Defluviitalea raffinosedens: one gene and its partner. The protein of the gene in region 2 interacts with the protein of the main gene of each other region in a pairwise test. Links are inferred from orthologs where the notes say so. Each region holds a gene or a part of one and is shown on either strand. Other genes may lie near its edges. The genes, in order: eno and rpe.

Evidence for each region.
Region 1: the proteins of rpe (region 2) and eno interact in binary tests that used the Escherichia coli proteins (3 or more experiments, as listed by UniProt). The link is inferred for Defluviitalea raffinosedens from one-to-one orthologs.

Annotation. Positions count from the first base shown.
Region 1 is NZ_JAFBEP010000023.1:19,060-27,649, reverse strand. The notes cover bases 3,012-5,829. They hold eno (phosphopyruvate hydratase), read right to left. Parts: upstream 5,173-5,829; coding sequence 3,850-5,172; downstream 3,012-3,849. Other genes in these bases: gpmI (2,3-bisphosphoglycerate-independent phosphoglycerate mutase), read right to left, coding at 5,221-5,829; secG (preprotein translocase subunit SecG), read right to left, coding at 3,435-3,704; rnr (ribonuclease R), read right to left, coding at 3,012-3,317. In the rest of the region: JOD07_RS13245 (S41 family peptidase), read left to right, coding at 1-376; JOD07_RS13240 (class I SAM-dependent methyltransferase), read right to left, coding at 401-1,129; more of rnr, read right to left, coding at 1,131-3,011; more of gpmI, read right to left, coding at 5,830-6,765; tpiA (triose-phosphate isomerase), read right to left, coding at 6,791-7,543; JOD07_RS13210 (phosphoglycerate kinase), read right to left, coding at 7,557-8,590. UniProt on the Escherichia coli protein: Catalyzes the reversible conversion of 2-phosphoglycerate (2-PG) into phosphoenolpyruvate (PEP). It is essential for the degradation of carbohydrates via glycolysis.
Region 2 is NZ_JAFBEP010000006.1:6,437-15,124, forward strand. What follows is about bases 3,580-6,495. They hold rpe (ribulose-phosphate 3-epimerase), read right to left. Parts: upstream 5,413-6,495; coding sequence 4,747-5,412; downstream 3,580-4,746. Other genes in these bases: rpmB (50S ribosomal protein L28), read left to right, coding at 3,580-3,661; JOD07_RS06165 (hypothetical protein), read right to left, coding at 3,863-4,000; JOD07_RS06170 (thiamine diphosphokinase), read right to left, coding at 4,106-4,744; rsgA (ribosome small subunit-dependent GTPase A), read right to left, coding at 5,416-6,297; pknB (Stk1 family PASTA domain-containing Ser/Thr kinase), read right to left, coding at 6,313-6,495. Outside these bases: ATP-dependent DNA helicase RecG, read right to left, coding at 1-1,135; JOD07_RS06150 (DAK2 domain-containing protein), read right to left, coding at 1,238-2,884; JOD07_RS06155 (Asp23/Gls24 family envelope stress response protein), read right to left, coding at 2,907-3,263; more of rpmB, read left to right, coding at 3,473-3,579; more of pknB, read right to left, coding at 6,496-8,292; JOD07_RS06190 (Stp1/IreP family PP2C-type Ser/Thr phosphatase), read right to left, coding at 8,297-8,688. UniProt on the Escherichia coli protein: Catalyzes the reversible epimerization of D-ribulose 5-phosphate to D-xylulose 5-phosphate.

The DNA of each region.
Region 1 (8,590 bases), on a different replicon or contig from region 2:
AACGATTGCTTATGATATCACTCGTTCTGACTTGCTTACAAGAACTGTAAAAAGTAAAAAGAAGCAAGTTCTTCAATATAATCATATCATTATCTTGCAAAATGGCAACACTGCCAGTGCCAGCGAAGGTTTTATCTCTTCATTGCATGATAACCTGGACAATGTCACATTGATAGGAGAAAACAGTTTTGGAAAAGGAATTGGGCAATTTACTCTGCCTTTGAAAAAGGGTTTTGCCATCAAGGCAACTACTATGCTTTGGAATACGCCTAATAATATTAACATCCAAGGGGTAGGAATCAAACCGGATTTAGAATATGCAAAAGAAGATATCATTGACTATGCAGTCGAATATATCAATCATCAGCAAAAATAAAAGACGAAGAAAATTCTCCGTCTTTTATTTTTTTGCAGTAACAACTGTTGCATAGGAGTTCCATTCATAAGGTTCTCCTTTAAAACTTCCGTACCAATTTAAATTTTCCAGCTTCAACTCTGACAAAATTGCTTTCAATGCTTCATAACGAAGAGGAAACAAGGAAATCACATTTTCAAACTTCTCATTCGTTTTCTTCACTGTTAAAGTAGTTTTAAATCCAACTTTATTTTCTGTTTCATGATAATCATATTCTCTTATAAACGATACATCATCATTTTCTATTGGAGGAAGTTCTGTAATCTTTTGAGTAATGATTCTGTCATAATTGATGATTTGTAGAATAAGCACTCCTCCAGGAGCTAAAAGAGAAACCATCTGCTTAAGAACTGCTTTAATCTGAGGAATTCCCGGTAAATGTACCAGGGTATTGCCTATGCATATAATCCCGTCAAATTGACTTCCGGATAAATTAGCTCCCAAATGTTCCATATTCATTACTTTAAATTCAACTGGAAGTTCTCTACCGTCTAACTTTTCATTGGCCATCTGAATCATTTTTTCATCTAAATCAATACCTAAAACTTTATATCCCCTTTCCCCGAGAAAAATATCCAGTTCTCCGGTGGAACATCCCACATCCAAGATTTTCCCCTTATCCTGTAAAAGATTCTTTTCTATAAAATCTTTACAAGGATTTGAAAGCGGAAAAACTTTATCATAATAAGTACTTAATGTATCATAGAACCCCATATTATATCTCCTCTGCCTCTTTTTCCTCCGTATCATCATCAGGGAATACCAAGGAAAAATCAATCGTTCTTTGAATGGTATCAGCTTTTATAACTTTAACTTTTACCTGATCGCCCAATCTGTAGATTTTTTTAGTTCTTTCACCGATAAATAAATAATGCTGTTCATCGAAAATATAGTAATCATCATCCATATCCGAAACATGCACTAAACCTTCTACTGTATTGGGCAATTCAACATACATCCCCCAGGAAGTAATGCCTGAAATAATACCATCATATACTTCTCCAATTTTGTCCTTCATATACTCTACTTTTTTCAGCTGCTCAGTTTGTCTTTCTGCTTCCTCAGCCACTCTTTCTCTGATGGAGCAATGCTTTGCAACATCAGGCATTTTCTTTCTAAGTCTGTTTTGATTTTTTTCATCCAGTTTTCCATGCAAATTTGCTTTAATAATTCTGTGAATTTGTAAGTCAGGATAGCGTCTTATGGGCGATGTAAAATGACAGTAATACTTTGCTGCCAGTCCAAAATGTCCGTCATTACTGGGCGTATATCTTGCCTGCTGCATAGAACGAAGAACCAAACGACTAATGACATTTTCCTCCGGTTTTCCTTCTATATCTGACAAAACTTTTTGTAAATCTTTTGGATGAATATTGGAAGTTCCTCTGATCCTGTATCCAAAATTGCTGATAAAAGTAGAGAGCTTAAGTATTTTTTCAGGATCAGGATCCTGGTGAGAACGGTATATAAAAGGTGTTCCCTGCCAGAAATAGTCTTCCGCAATAGTTTCATTACATACTAGCATAAACTCTTCAATAATTCTTGTGGCAATGTTTCTTTCATAGGGACGAATATCTATAGGACGCCCTTCTTTATCCAATATAATTTTGGCTTCTTCAAAGTCAAAATCAATTGCGCCTCTTTTATCCCTTTTCTTATTGAGAATAAGACATAATTCTTCCATGAGTTTAAAGAAGTCAATATAATCTTTATATCTCTCCATTAGTTCCGGATCTTGATCTACCAATATCTTTTTAACATTGGTATAAGTCATTCGTTCATTGATATTTATAACCGACTCTACAATCCTATGATTTCGAACAATGCCATCCTCATCAATATCCATTATACAGCTTAATGCCAGTCGATCGACCCCTGCATTTAAAGAGCAAATGCCATTGGACAATTTATGAGGAAGCATAGGAATCACTCTGTCAACCAAGTAAACACTGGTTCCTCGTTTCAAAGCTTCTTCATCAAGAGGAGTATTTTCTTTTACGTAATGGGTTACATCGGCAATATGTACGCCTAATCTGTATAATCCATTAGGAAGTTTTTCAAGAGAAATAGCATCATCTAAATCCTTTGCATCTTCCCCATCAATAGTAACCATCCTGACTTTTCGAAGATCTTCACGATTCTTTATATCTTCTTCCTGTACTTCTTCTGGAATGTTTTGAATCTGTTTCATTACCTCTTCTGGGAAATCCGTAGGCATGTCAAATTGTCTGATGATTGCCAGGATATCTGTTTTAGGATCATTAATATGTCCCAGAATTTCTATGATTTCTCCTTCAGGATTTCTTCTGTCTTTTCCCCAGTCAGTGATTTTTACCACGACTTTGTGTCCGGTAACTGCCCCCAGATTATCTCCTTTAGGAATGAAGATGTCTTTTGCAAAATTTTTATCATCAGGAATGACAAAGCCAAAGTATTTGCTTTGCTCATAGGTTCCTACGATCTTATCAGAACCACGTTCAAGAATTTGAATAATTTCTCCTTCAGCCTTTTTCCCATCCACTGCAGGTTTAGTGATTTTACAAAGAACTTTATCCTTATGCATTGCGCCGTTAACACCTTCTGCAGGAATGAAAACATCTTTTGCATCAGGATCATCCAATATCAAGAATCCATATCCTTTAGCATTGCCCTGAAAGGTTCCGATAACCATGTTTAAGGTTTCAGGAATTGCAAATTTGCCCCGTTTTGTTTTAATGATTTTACCTTCCTGAATCAATTCATCCAGGATTTGCTCGAGTATATCTCTTTCTTTATTTGGAACCTGCAAGATCATGCAAAGTTCTTTAATCTTCATGGGCGTGTAATCTTTATGCTGCATAAAATCCAATATAAGCTGTTTTCTATCTTTTAGTTTTTCATTTAATTTTTCATTTTGATCCATTGTTCCACCTCTTCCTTCGTATTCTAAGGATTTATCTTTAGTATGCTCTAAAAATCAAAGGATAAACATAAAAACGTTTAGTTGCAAAAAACACACTTTGCATATACAAAGTGTGTTTTATTTAATCAAAATATTAAGGATCAAGGCAAGAACAATGAATAATCCTGCACCGATCTTAGTATATTTTTCAAAAGTCCCTTCCAAACTACGCGCTTTGTTTTTTCCCCAATAGGTTTCTGCTGCACCACCTATACTTCCTAAACCTGCTGATTTTCCTTCCTGAAGGAGAACAATAGTAATTAATCCAATAGCCAATAGTACATATATAACAGATAAAATAATTGAAAGTACGTTCACTTCTACACCTCCTATCATCAATGTTTTCATTTTAGCATATCAAAATTTTTTAAGCAAGATGATTTGAGAAAAAAATACTCGGCATTTCTGCCGAGTGATCTCGCTCCATATCAATTTCGTTCCATATAACTAATTCATTCGTTCCATATAATTAATGTGTGATTCATTCAATAAGTTATTTTAAATTGAACCATGCATCCAAACCTAAATATTCTGCTACATCGCCTAATTCTTCTTCAATGCGAAGAAGCTGATTGTATTTAGCAACACGGTCAGAACGGCAAGGTGCTCCGGTCTTAATTTGTCCTGCATTTACAGCTACAACAATGTCAGCAATCGTTGCATCTTCAGTTTCTCCGGATCTATGAGAAACAACTGCTGTCATTCCTGCTCTGTTAGCCATTTGAATAGCATTGAAAGTTTCGGTTAATGTTCCGATTTGGTTTACTTTAATAAGGATGGAGTTAGCAACACCTAATTCAATTCCTCTGGATAATCTTTCGGTGTTGGTTACGAATAAGTCATCTCCAACTAATTGAATTCTCTTACCTAATCTTTCAGTTAACAGCTTCCATCCTTCCCAGTCTTCTTCGTTTAAACCGTCTTCCAAAGAGATAATTGGGAATTTATTTACTAATTCTTCATAGTAAGCAACCATTTCTTCAGAAGTTCTTGCTATTTCCTGACCTTTCATTTTGCTTTCGCCAGGGAAGTGATATTTCTTTGTTTCTTCATTGTATAATTCAGAAGCAGCAGCATCAATTGCAATACGGATATCGTCCCCAGGTTTGTATCCTGCTTTTTCAACTGCATCAATAATAACTTGGATTGCTTCTTCTGATGTTGCTAAGTCAGGAGCAAATCCACCCTCATCACCTACTGCAGTTGATAATCCCTTTTCACTTAATACTTTCTTAAGGCTGTGATATACTTCTGCACACATTCTTAAAGCTTCTTTGAAGGATTTTGCACCAACTGGCATAATCATGAATTCTTGAAGGTCTACTGTGTTATCTGCATGTTTTCCGCCATTCAAGATGTTCATCATTGGTACAGGCATCACTTTAGCATTAAATCCGCCAAGATATTGATATAATGGCATATCTAAAGCTTCTGCGGCTGCTTTTGCAACAGCCATAGATACCCCAAGAATTGCATTAGCACCTAATTTACCTTTGTTTGGTGTCCCATCTAATTCGATCATTTTTTTGTCTATTGCAACTTGGTCAAGAGCATTCATACCGATGATTTCTTCTGCAATAATGTTGTTAACATTATCCACTGCATTTTGAACACCCTTACCTACATATCTGTCTCCGCCGTCTCTTAATTCTACAGCTTCAAAAGCTCCTGTTGATGCTCCAGAAGGTACAGCAGCTCTTCCTACTACTTGTCTTCCTTCTGCATCAACAATAACCTCAACTTCTACTGTTGGATTGGCTCTGGAATCAAGAATCTCTCTAGCAAATACGTCTAAGATTTCTAAATATCCCTTCATTTTGCTTCTCCTTTCAATAATATAAAATTATTATTAAGCAGGTCTTTACTACTTTCTAATGAGAAGAGAATTTCCAGTCATTTCTTCTGGTTTTTCAAGTCCCATTAGGTCAAGAAGAGTGGGGACAATATCTGCTAGTTTTCCACCTTCTCTTAATTCTATTCCTTCACCGGCATTTACCAAGATAAATGGTACTGGATTTGTCGTGTGTGCTGTAAAAGGTTCTCCTGTTTCGTAGTCAACCAATTGTTCTGAGTTTCCATGGTCAGCGCAGATAAACATTTGACCGTCTACTTTTAAGATTGCATCTACTACACGACCTACACAAGCATCCACTGTTTCTATCGCTTTAACTGCAGCACCCATGATACCTGTATGTCCTACCATATCAGGGTTTGCATAGTTAATAATAATGACATCATAGTTTTCAGAAAGAATTGCCTCAACAAGACGATCTGTAACTTCAATGGCACTCATTTCTGGTTTGAGATCATAAGTCGCCACTTTAGGAGATGGAACTAATATTCTGTCCTCTCCTTCGTTTGGTTTTTCTACTCCACCATTGAAAAAGAAAGTCACATGAGCATATTTTTCAGTTTCTGCAAGACGAAGCTGTTTTAAACCTTTTTCAGCCAGATATTCTCCAAAAGTTTTTGTAAGTTTTGTAGGCTTAAAGGCAACAGATTTATTTTTAATGGTGATATCATATTCAGTAAAAGCAACGTACTTCACTGGGAAGAAACCGTTGGCTCTTTCAAAACCACTAAATTCTTCATCACAAAAACATCTTGTGATTTCTCTTGCTCTGTCAGGTCTAAAATTAAAGCAAATAATAGAATCATGAGGTTGAATCATAGCCGTTGGTTCACCATTGGTCAGAATAACTGTTGGAAGCACGAACTCATCATAAACTTCATTTTCATAAGATAATTGCACTGCCTGCACTGCATCTTCGGCTTTTTCTCCGGTACCTAAAACCATCGCATCATATGCAAGTTTTACTCTTTCCCATCTGTTGTCACGGTCCATCGCATAATATCTTCCCATCACGGTTGCAATCTTTCCCACACCGAGTTCATTGATTTTGTCCTGTAATTGTTGAACATAATCTTTACCGGATGCAGGAGGAGTATCTCTGCCATCTAAGAAAGCATGTACATAAACCTTTGACAAACCATGTCTTTTTGCTAATTCCAACAGTGCGTACAGGTGTGTGTTGTGACTATGTACACCACCATCGGATAAAAGACCATACAGGTGAAGGGAAGAATTGTTTTGCTTACAGTTTTCAACTGCACTGAGCAGTGCTTCGTTTTCAAAAAAGTCTCCATCTAGAATAGATTTCGTGATTCTTGTCAGTTCTTGGTATACTATTCGACCTGCTCCAATGTTCAAATGCCCTACTTCAGAGTTTCCCATTTGACCTTCAGGAAGGCCTACGTCCATTCCACTGGCATATCCTTTTACAAAAGGATATTTTTTCATGAGACTGTCGAGTACAGGGGTTTTCCCCTGACATACAGCATTTCCATCACAGCGGTCATTTAATCCAAAACCGTCAAGGATCATCAACACGGTTGGTTTTTTTCTCATTTTAATACTCCTTTTATGAACAATCTTAGTTGTTGTAATTCACAATTTTGCTAAAATCTACTTTCAAGCTTGCTCCACCAACTAAGCCTCCATCAATATTTGCCATTTCAAAAAGCTCTTTTGCATTTTCGGCATTTACACTTCCGCCGTATTGTATGCGAAGTGATTCAGCTACAGAAGCATCATAAATTTCTGCAACTACTTGACGAATTGCAGCACAAACTTCTTCAGCTTGCTCTGATGTAGCTGTTTTACCAGTACCAATTGCCCAGATAGGCTCATAAGCAATGACTACATCTTTCGCTTTTTCTGCTGGAACATCTTTTAAAGCAATTTTGGTTTGAAGTCGAACCAAATCAACTGTAATCCCCTGTTCTCTCTGCTCTAACGTTTCTCCTACGCAAATAATAGGAATAAGGTTGTGTTCAATAGCTTTGAGAACTTTCTTATTTACGATTTCATCGGTTTCTGCAAAATAAGCTCTTCTTTCAGAATGTCCGATAATAACATATTTAACACCTAACTCTACCAACATATTAGGTGCAACTTCTCCTGTATATGCTCCGCTTTCTTCATAATGCATATTCTGAGCACCTACAGCGATGTTTGTTCCTTTAACTGCATCTAATACAGCTGGAAGACAAACAAAAGGAGGGCAAAATACTACATCAACATCTGTAGTATTTACTAAAGGCTTTAATTCCTCTACTAATTTTACCGCTTCTGAAGGAGTTTTATTCATCTTCCAGTTTCCTGCAATAATTTTTTTTCTCATCATAAAGCCTCCTGAATTATTCTTTGTCGTCTGCTGCTGCCACGCCTGGTAATTCTTTACCTTCAAGGAATTCTAATGAAGCTCCGCCACCAGTAGAAATGTGAGTCATCTTATCGCCAAATCCTAATTGGTTTACTGCTGCAGCAGAATCTCCTCCACCGATAATGGTTGTTGCATCTGTTTCTGATAAAGCTTTTGCAACTGCCATTGTTCCTTGCGCGAAGTTTTCAAATTCGAATACGCCCATAGGTCCGTTCCAAACAACTGTTTTAGCATCTTTTACAGCTTCGGCATAAAGTGCTCTTGTTTCTGGTCCAATGTCAAGACCTTCCCAATCAGGCTCAATTCCTCCTCTTGGTACTACTTTAAATGGAGTATCATTTTTAAATTCTTGAGCCACTACATGGTCTACAGGAAGTAATAATTTTACGCCTTTTTCTTCTGCTTTTTGAATCATTTCTTTTGCATAGTCAATCTTGTCAGCTTCTAATAATGACTTACCTACTTCATGACCCAATGCTTTTATGAAAGTATAAGCCATTCCGCCGCCAATAATTAATGTGTCTACTTTATCAAGGAGGTTATTAATTACATTAATTTTGTCAGATACTTTTGCTCCGCCTAAGATCGCAACGAAAGGTCTTACTGGGTTGTTTACTGCATTACCTAAGAACTCAATTTCTTTTTGCATTAAATACCCTACTGCACAGTCTCCTTCGATGAATTGAGTAACTCCAACGTTGGAGCAGTGAGCTCTGTGTGCTGTACCAAAAGCATCATTTACAAATACGTCTGCAAGACTTGCAAGTTCTTTGCTAAAATCATCAATATTCTTAGTTTCTTCTTTACGATATCTTGTGTTTTCAAGAAGAACAACGTCTCCTTCTTTCATTTCAGCAACAGCTTTTTTTGCATTTTCTCCAACTACAGTATCATCTTTTGCAAATACTACTTCTTTTTCTAATAATTCGCTTAATCTTTTTGCAACAGGTGCTAAAGATAATTCTGGTTTAGGTTCTCCTTTTGGTTTTCCTAAGTGAGAGCAAAGAA
Region 2 (8,688 bases):
TAAACGCAACATTTTCTTGAATAAGGGCATGGGTTCCAAAAACAATATCAATTTCTCCCTCTTTGATTTGCTTTAAAATATTTTCTTTTTGCTTTTTTGTGAGAGAACCTGTAAGCAAACCTGTTCTGATATTAAATTGATTTAAGATAGGTGCCAAACCTTGGTAATGCTGTGTTGCCAGAACTTCCGTAGGCGCCATCATAACCCCTTGGTAATTATTTTTAACAGCTATGAACAAGGCAATTGCAGCAACTATGGTTTTCCCTGAGCCAACATCTCCTTGTACCAGTCGATTCATTACCTTTTCACTGATCATATCTTTTTTTATTTCTTCAACTACTCTTTTTTGAGCACTGGTGAGTTCAAACGGCAAACTCCTGATAAATTCACCTAATTCACTTATGGATTTAAAAGCAATACCTTTTCTTTTTTGATCCATTTGATTTTTAATACTCATGAGACCCATCTGAAGCAAAAAAAGTTCTTCAAAAACTAAACGGTTTCTGGCAATAAAATAACTTTGATCAGATTCTGGAAAGTGTATATTGTTCATCGAATAATTGTAGTCAGCTAATTGGTATTTTTTACGAATCCATAAAGGTAAAAATTCTATCAACTGATTTTGAGTTTCATCCAATGCATTACGAATGAGCTGTCTTATTATCTTTTGAGATAACTTATATGTGCTGGGATAAATAGGAATAATGGGCCTTGCAAAAATATTTTGATCCTCTGCCACCTTCTCATAATCTGGTGATTCCATTTGAATTTGACCATATTTAAACGTCACTTTTCCAGAGAAAAGATAGGTATCATTTAATTGAAACTGCTTTTTCAAATAAGGTTGTCCAAACCAAACAGCAAATAAACTGCCGCTATCATCTCTTAAATTGACTTTTGTAAGAATTTGACGACCTTTTTTAAGGTTTTGAGGCAGTGTACCTATTTTAGCTAATATTGTATTCACTTCATTATATTCAATTTCACTAATTTTTCTTATTTTAGATCTGTCTTCATATTCTCTTGGAAAATGATATAAAAGATCACCAACTGTATATATATTTAATTTATTAAGCTTTTTTAAGGTCTGTTCTCCCACTCCCTTTATAGATTCTACAGGATCTGAAAGATTCATAAAAAACTCCTTTCATTAAGAAAAGGCTAAAGAAATGAATATAAATCTCTAGCCTTTTATACAGTATAAATTTTAAAATGTAACCTCTGCTTAGATCATCTATTATTCAACTGAAAAAATATAATAGTAAAGAGGTTGACCACCAAAATGCACTTCTACTTCACAATCAGGATAATTTTCTTCAATATATTCTTTAGCTTTAATGGCCTCTTCTTCTTTAACATCTTCTCCATAGTATATACTTACGATTTCACTGTCTTCGTCCACAATTTTATCAATCAATTCATATACTGCTTCTTCTAAGTTATCAGAAACTACTTCAATATTTCCTTCATCCATTCCAAGTATATTTCCCTTTTTAATCTCTCGATCCCCAATAACGGTATCTCTGACTGCAAAAGTAATTTGGCCAGTCTTAACATAAGACATACTCTCATTCATGGATTCTAAAGTTTCTTCGATCGAATGATCAGGCTCATATCCAATCATCGCAGCTATTCCCTGAGGAATCGTTTTAGAGGGGACAACAAAAATTTCTTTGTCTTTAGACAATTGTTGAGCTTGTTCTGCAGCTAAAATAATATTTTTATTATTAGGAAGTATAATTACTTTTTCTGCATTTACCTTTTCAACAGCAGTTAAAATGTCTTCTGTACTAGGGTTCATAGTTTGCCCACCCTGAATAATATAGTCAACACCTAGACCTTTAAAAATCTCCTGAATGCCTTCACCGATTGAAACAGCTATAAAACCTATTGGTTTCTTTTCTTGAGGTTTTGATTCTTTGATTTCTTCAACTATAACTTTATTACTATGCTGTTCGCGCATATTATCAATTTTCATATTCGTTAATGAACCAAAAGTCAATCCTTTTTCAATCGCTTGTCCCGGGTGGTCTGTATGTACATGTACTTTGATCACCTCATCGTCCTCAACGACTACTATGGAGTCACCGATTGAATTCAAGAATTCTCTTAGTTCACTAATTTGTGACGGATTATTTTCGGAACGATTAATAATAAACTCTGTACAATAACCGAATGTAATATCTTCATTACTTATGGTAGACAAAGCACTGTAAGAACCTTTACTGATTCCTGCAGAAACACTTTCCTCCAAATGAATATCCTCTTTGCTGCTTAGAGCTTTTAAAGCACCTTCGATAATGTAAAGAAGCCCTCTTCCTCCTGCATCAACTACTCCTGCTTGTTTTAAAACCGGAAGCATGTCTGGCGTTTTTTTCAAAACAGTATGGGCGTAGGAAAGTACTTCTTTCAAAAATTCTTCTATATTATCTGTTTCCAATGATAATTGCAATGCTTTTTCAGTTGCTTCTCTGGCCACAGTTAAAATTGTGCCTTCTTTTGGTTTCATAACTGCCTTATAAGCAGTTTTAACGCCTTCTTCAAAAGCCTCTGCCAAGGCAACAGTGTCTATGGTACTATGAGTTTGAAGTCCTTTAGAAAAACCCCTAAAAAGTTGGGATAAAATAACTCCTGAATTACCTCTTGCACCTCTTAAAGAACCAGAAGCGGCTGCCTTTGCAATTTCAAATACATCATTTGAATCAGACTTTTCAACTTCTCTGGCTGCCGCTAATACCGTTAGAGACATATTTGTTCCTGTATCTCCATCTGGAACTGGGAAGACGTTCAATTCATCTACAATTTGCTTGTTTTGTTCTAAATAATTTGCTCCTGCTATGATCATTCTTTTTAGCGTAGAACCATCTATAGATAAAATACTCACTTTGCTGCCTCCTTTGTATCCATTAATTGTCTACTCGAACACCTTCGACAAATATATTGATTTTTTCTACTTTTAGTCCAATAAATTCTTCAACTTTATATTTAACGGTATTAATTAAATTGTCTGCCACAGCAGAAATCTTAGTACCGTATTCAACGATAATATGAAAATCAATTGTTACACCATTTTCGTTAATATATACCTTAATACCTTTAGTGAGGCTCTCTTTTCTTAACAACTGTACTAAGCCATCAGTAACGTTTTTTGTTGCCATTCCTACGATTCCATAGCATTCCATTGCTGTTAATCCGGCAATACGCGCAATGACTTCCTCTTCTATAAATATATTTCCATATTCATTCATTAAACTACCAACCATAGCGTAACCTCCTGCATCATCATTTTTTCATCACAATATCACTATAGAGTATGCTATTATATATTATATCATCTTTTCTAGTTTTTCAAAATAAAATTGTCAATAATAAATATATAATAAAAATATATTTTCCCTTGCATTATGATATAGTATCTGATAAAATAGTTTTGTTGTGTCACGGTGATGGAATTCAAAGGAGGTGTTGTGTGATGGCAAAATGCGATATCTGTCAAAAAGGTATTCACTTTGGTATTCAAGTGAGCCACTCTCATAGAAGATCCAATAAACAATGGAAACCAAATATTAAAAGAGTAAAAGCTGTAGTGAATGGAGCAAATAAGACATTAAATGTATGTACAAGATGCTTACGTTCTAATGCAGTTGTTCGTGCAAATTAAAAAAACAAAGTTCTTTTTAGAACTTTGTTTTTTTATTGCATAGAAAACCCATAAAGAAGCTAGTCTTCTTATTTCAAAAAACGCTCAATCCCATTCTTATCTTAACTAGATTTTATACCGCATAATTTTTTTAATATGGAACCAAGAAATTTTGGCATTTTGACTACCATGATTTTCACTTCTTCCACCTCCGTTAAAATTTTATGATAAAAAAATATAACCTAGCAAAATAAGTATTATAGACAAAATAATAATAAATGTAGTCCCAGGAAGAAGAAAAACAAGAAGCATGCCAATTCCCATTGCAATAAATATTAGCCCCAATACTCTTTTTTTCATTTCCTTCTCCTTAATCAATAATATTGCTTATTATAGTCTATTCCATATATTTTTAATGTGTGCAAAGCAAAACGGACTCAACATATGATCTGTCGAGTCCGTTTTTTAATTGTCCTTGGCCTGAATGATTAACAACAATCCAGATTGGAGCCTTATACGGGCTTTTGAAGAAAGCATTACGTTACTTATACCATAGGAGCTGCCAGCAACTAATGTTGCATCTTTAAGTGTATAATAAAGTCCCTCAGTACATACTCCCTTTACTTCCATCGTAAAAGGTATTAAAGATACAATATCATTTTTATTCCCATAGATTATTACTTCCCGATCTGTTAAGTAAATTTGATTATGCTCATTTATAAGTGTTGCTGCTACATTTTGCTTTAGCGCTGAATAAAGCAAATGAACATTTCCCAAGGTATGGTCAAAGCGAGTTCCTATTCCGCCAACAATCCATATATGAGAAGGTCTTTTTGCAATTGCATATTCCAAAGCAATTTCAGTATCTGTTTTATCTTTTTCTGAAGGAAAGGTCTCAAAAGGAACATTCTGATCTTTAAAGAATAATATAGTTTCCTCAGAAGCTGAATCAAAATCTCCAATAATGAGATCTGGAGTTAAATTTAATATTCTTGCGTGTTCCATTCCTCGGTCTGCACAAATAATAAAATCAGCCTCATCAACGTATTTTTTATAAAATAAATAATCTTTTATTTCTCCGCCGGCCAAAATTAATATATTCATTATTACTCTCCAAATTTACTAAATACTTTTATAAATTCTTGTATCGTTTCAACAGGATTAGGTGTATCATAGACTGCTGAGCCGGCTACTAAAATATTTGTTCCTGCTTTAATAATTTCTTCTGCATTATCTAAATTGGCTCCTCCATCTATTTCTATTTCTACAGGCAACTGATTTTCTTGAATATACTTAGACAATTCTCTAATTTTATCTAAACATTGAGGAATGAATGTTTGTCCCCCAAATCCAGGATTAACAGTCATAATAAGAACCATATCTATATCAGGGAGTATATATTTTAAGACACTTAAATCTGTTGCCGGATTTAAAGCAACGCCTGCTTTCATTCCTAATTTCTTAATCTGTTGAACGGTTCTATGAAGATGTGTGCATGCTTCAGCATGAACAGTCAAGATATCAGCCCCTGCTTCATGAAAGCTCTCCAAATACTGATCCGGATTGGAGATCATTAAGTGAACATCAAACGGAAGCTTCGTATGTTTTCTTAAACTTTTGATGACAGGGGGTCCTAAAGTTATATTAGGCACAAAATGTCCATCCATCACATCAATATGAACAAGGTGTGCTCCCCCTTTATCCAGTATTTGTACTGCATCTTTTAATTGAGAAAAGTCTGCCGATAATATGGAAGGAGCCAATTTTATCATGTCTTACCATCTCCTTTGCTTTGCTGATTCAAGTTCGTTATAAATGAATCTATAGCGCTCGTATCTTCCTTGATCAATCATACCTTCATTTAGCTTTTGCTTAATCATACATTGAGGCTCGTGAATATGACTGCATTCAGAAAATTTGCAGTAATCCCTGTATAAATTAAATTCTTTAAAATACTTTTGAAGTACATCAGGAGAAATATGCTCTAGGGAAAGAGAGCTAAAACCCGGTGTGTCTAAAACAAAACCTCCCTCGCTTAAAGCAAGGAGTTCTACATGACGTGTCGTGTGTTTCCCTCTCTTTACTTTTTGGCTAATATCTCCTGTTTTCAGTTTTAAGTTGGCATCTACTTTATTTAATAATGATGACTTACCTACTCCGGAAGGACCTGCAAAAACAGAGGTTTTACTCATTAATTCTCTTTTTAATTCTTCAATTCCTATATTTGAAACCGTACTTGTTAAAATGACTTTGTAACCTGCTCTTTCATATACAGACTTAATCTCTTCATAATCTTTTTCAATATCTAAATCGATTTTATTGATACATATACAGATATCTAAATTTTGCTCTTCAATCAATACTAAGAATCTGTCTAAAAGTTGGAGATTGGGATCCGGACTTTTTGCAGCAAAAACAATAATCGCTTGATCTATATTTGCAACTGGCGGACGAATTAAGAGATTTTTTCTTGGTAATATTTCAATAATACTTCCAGTCAACTGACTCTCATCAGGAATAATTTTTACGATATCACCTATGTAAGGAGTAATGTTAGTATTTCTAAATTTACCCCTTGCCTTACATTCATATATTTTGTCTTCTGCTTTAACATAGTAAAATCCGGCAATCCCTTTAACAATAGTTCCAGTGATCATATTACCTCCTTCATATTACTCAAAATCAATGGATTCTCTATAATATATATCATCATTCATATATACCTCAATATACCCTGTCCCTTCACCGGTTACAGCAATATCTAAAGGAAAATCCGAAATTGAATGAGTTTGCTCATAAATAAAATTATTTTCTCCATTTAATCTTACTCTAACGTGGAATGTATCAGTATTCGAATCAAGGGGAGCCAATATGGTAATATGTTTTTCCACTGGCCCAGTTGATGGAGATTCATTTGGATGTTGACTTTCTGATGGTTCTTGCTGTTCTTCTTTTCCTTCACTGACAACGAAACCAACTTTATAACCTTCTTTTACGGTTTCTCCAGCTTGTATGCTTTGACTCACTACATATCCCTTTGCAACATCACTGTGAGGTATATATGTAATCTGTCCAATGCCAAGTCCTGAATTTATTAATTGATTCTTTGCAGCTTGTTCAGTTAAATTGAGAAGATTAGGAACAATGACTGTTTTTATTTCAGGTCCTAAACTCACAGTTAATATAACCATTTCACCAGCTTTCAGCATAGTGCCTGCTTTTGGCTCTTGAGAGATCACAATATTTTCATCTACTGAATCATTATATTGAGCATCTCTTCTTATATACAGACCTAAATCTTCTAACATACTTTTCGCATAAGCATAATCTCTATTTTCTACATCAGGTACTTCAACGGTTTGTACACCTTTGCTGACTACTACTTCAACTTCTGAGTTTAAATTGATAATCGTACCTTCTTCCGGATCCTGCATGATGATTTTTCCTTCAGGAATCTCGTCATGATAAGCTTCATCGCTTACTTTCAGAATCAATTCTTTTTCTTCCAATAGTGCTTTAGCCTCTTCAATATCCAGATTAACAAGAGAAGGCACTGCAACCACTTTCGGTTCTAAATAACTTTGAATAAATTTAATGCCTATTGCACTTATAACAAAAATAAGAATAAAAGCTGTAAAAACAGCTCCTGCTGTAACCCATTTTTCTCTGGGATCTTTTTCTTCAGGAACTTGTTCCTTCTTATCCACTTCTTCCTTATTTTCATTAATACTATTTTTCTTATCGCCTCTTAGCAATTTCATATCTTGTTCAGACATTTGAATAGTCGGTGAATTTTCTATATCAGGTATTTTTACAAAACTACCGTTAGGATGTTGTAAAGATTGTTCCATGTCTTTAATCATTTCATCAATATTCCTGTATCTGTTTTCAGGCTTCTTTTGGGTAGCTTTTATAATAATATCTTCGAGACTTGTAGATAACTCAGTGTTATAACTTCTTGGTGAGGGAATATCTTCATTTATATGTTTTAGGGCAACCGTAACAGGACTTTCTCCTTCGAAGGGAAGCATTTTGGTCCCCATTTCATACATGACAATCCCTAAAGAGTAAATATCACTTGTCTTATCTATATAACCACCTCTGGCTTGTTCCGGTGAAAAATAATGTACAGAACCAATTGCATTTCCTGTGGTAACAACTGTTGATGAGTCTACCGCTCTGGCAATACCAAAATCTGCAACTTTTAATACCCCTTCATCTGTAATCAATATGTTTTGTGGTTTTATATCTCTATGGATAATATTTTTTTTATGGGCATGTTGTAACGCTGATGCGATATCCATTGCCACACTAAGAACTCTTTCTGACGTAAAAGGTGCTTCTTCCTCAATAATTTGCTTTAAAGTTTTACCATGAATGTATTCCATTACAATATAATGAATATGATCTTCATATCCAACATCATAAATACTTACGATATTAGGATGAGATAAACTGGCAGCCGATTGTGCTTCCACTCTAAAACGAGAAACAAATTCTTCATCAGAAGCAAATTCCTCTCTTAATACTTTTATTGCTACATATCGATGGAGTTTATTACATTTTGCTTTATAGACGATGGACATACCGCCAGCTCCGATTTTTTCGATGATTTCGTATCGATTGCTCAATATTGTACCACGTTGTAGCATTGCTTCACCTTCCTTTCGTCCCCCTAATAATAATGACGGAAATGTTATCTAGTCCTCCGTTTTCATTGGCTTTATCCACTAAAGTCTGCGCAATTTCATCCAAATTATCTTTAATTTTAACAATATGTATAATTTCTTCATTATTTAACATGTTGGATAAACCATCTGAACACATAAGAATAATACTTTCTTCTTCGATTTTTGATGTATATACATCAACATCCACAGTGGGATTTGTACCAACAGCTCGAGTAATCGCATGTCGCTTAGGATGATTAAGAGCTTCTTCTTCGGAAATCGTGCCCTTACGGACCATTTCCTCAACAAAAGAGTGATCTAATGTAAGCTGATGTATTTCGTCTTTACCAATAATATAAAGCCTGCTATCCCCAACAT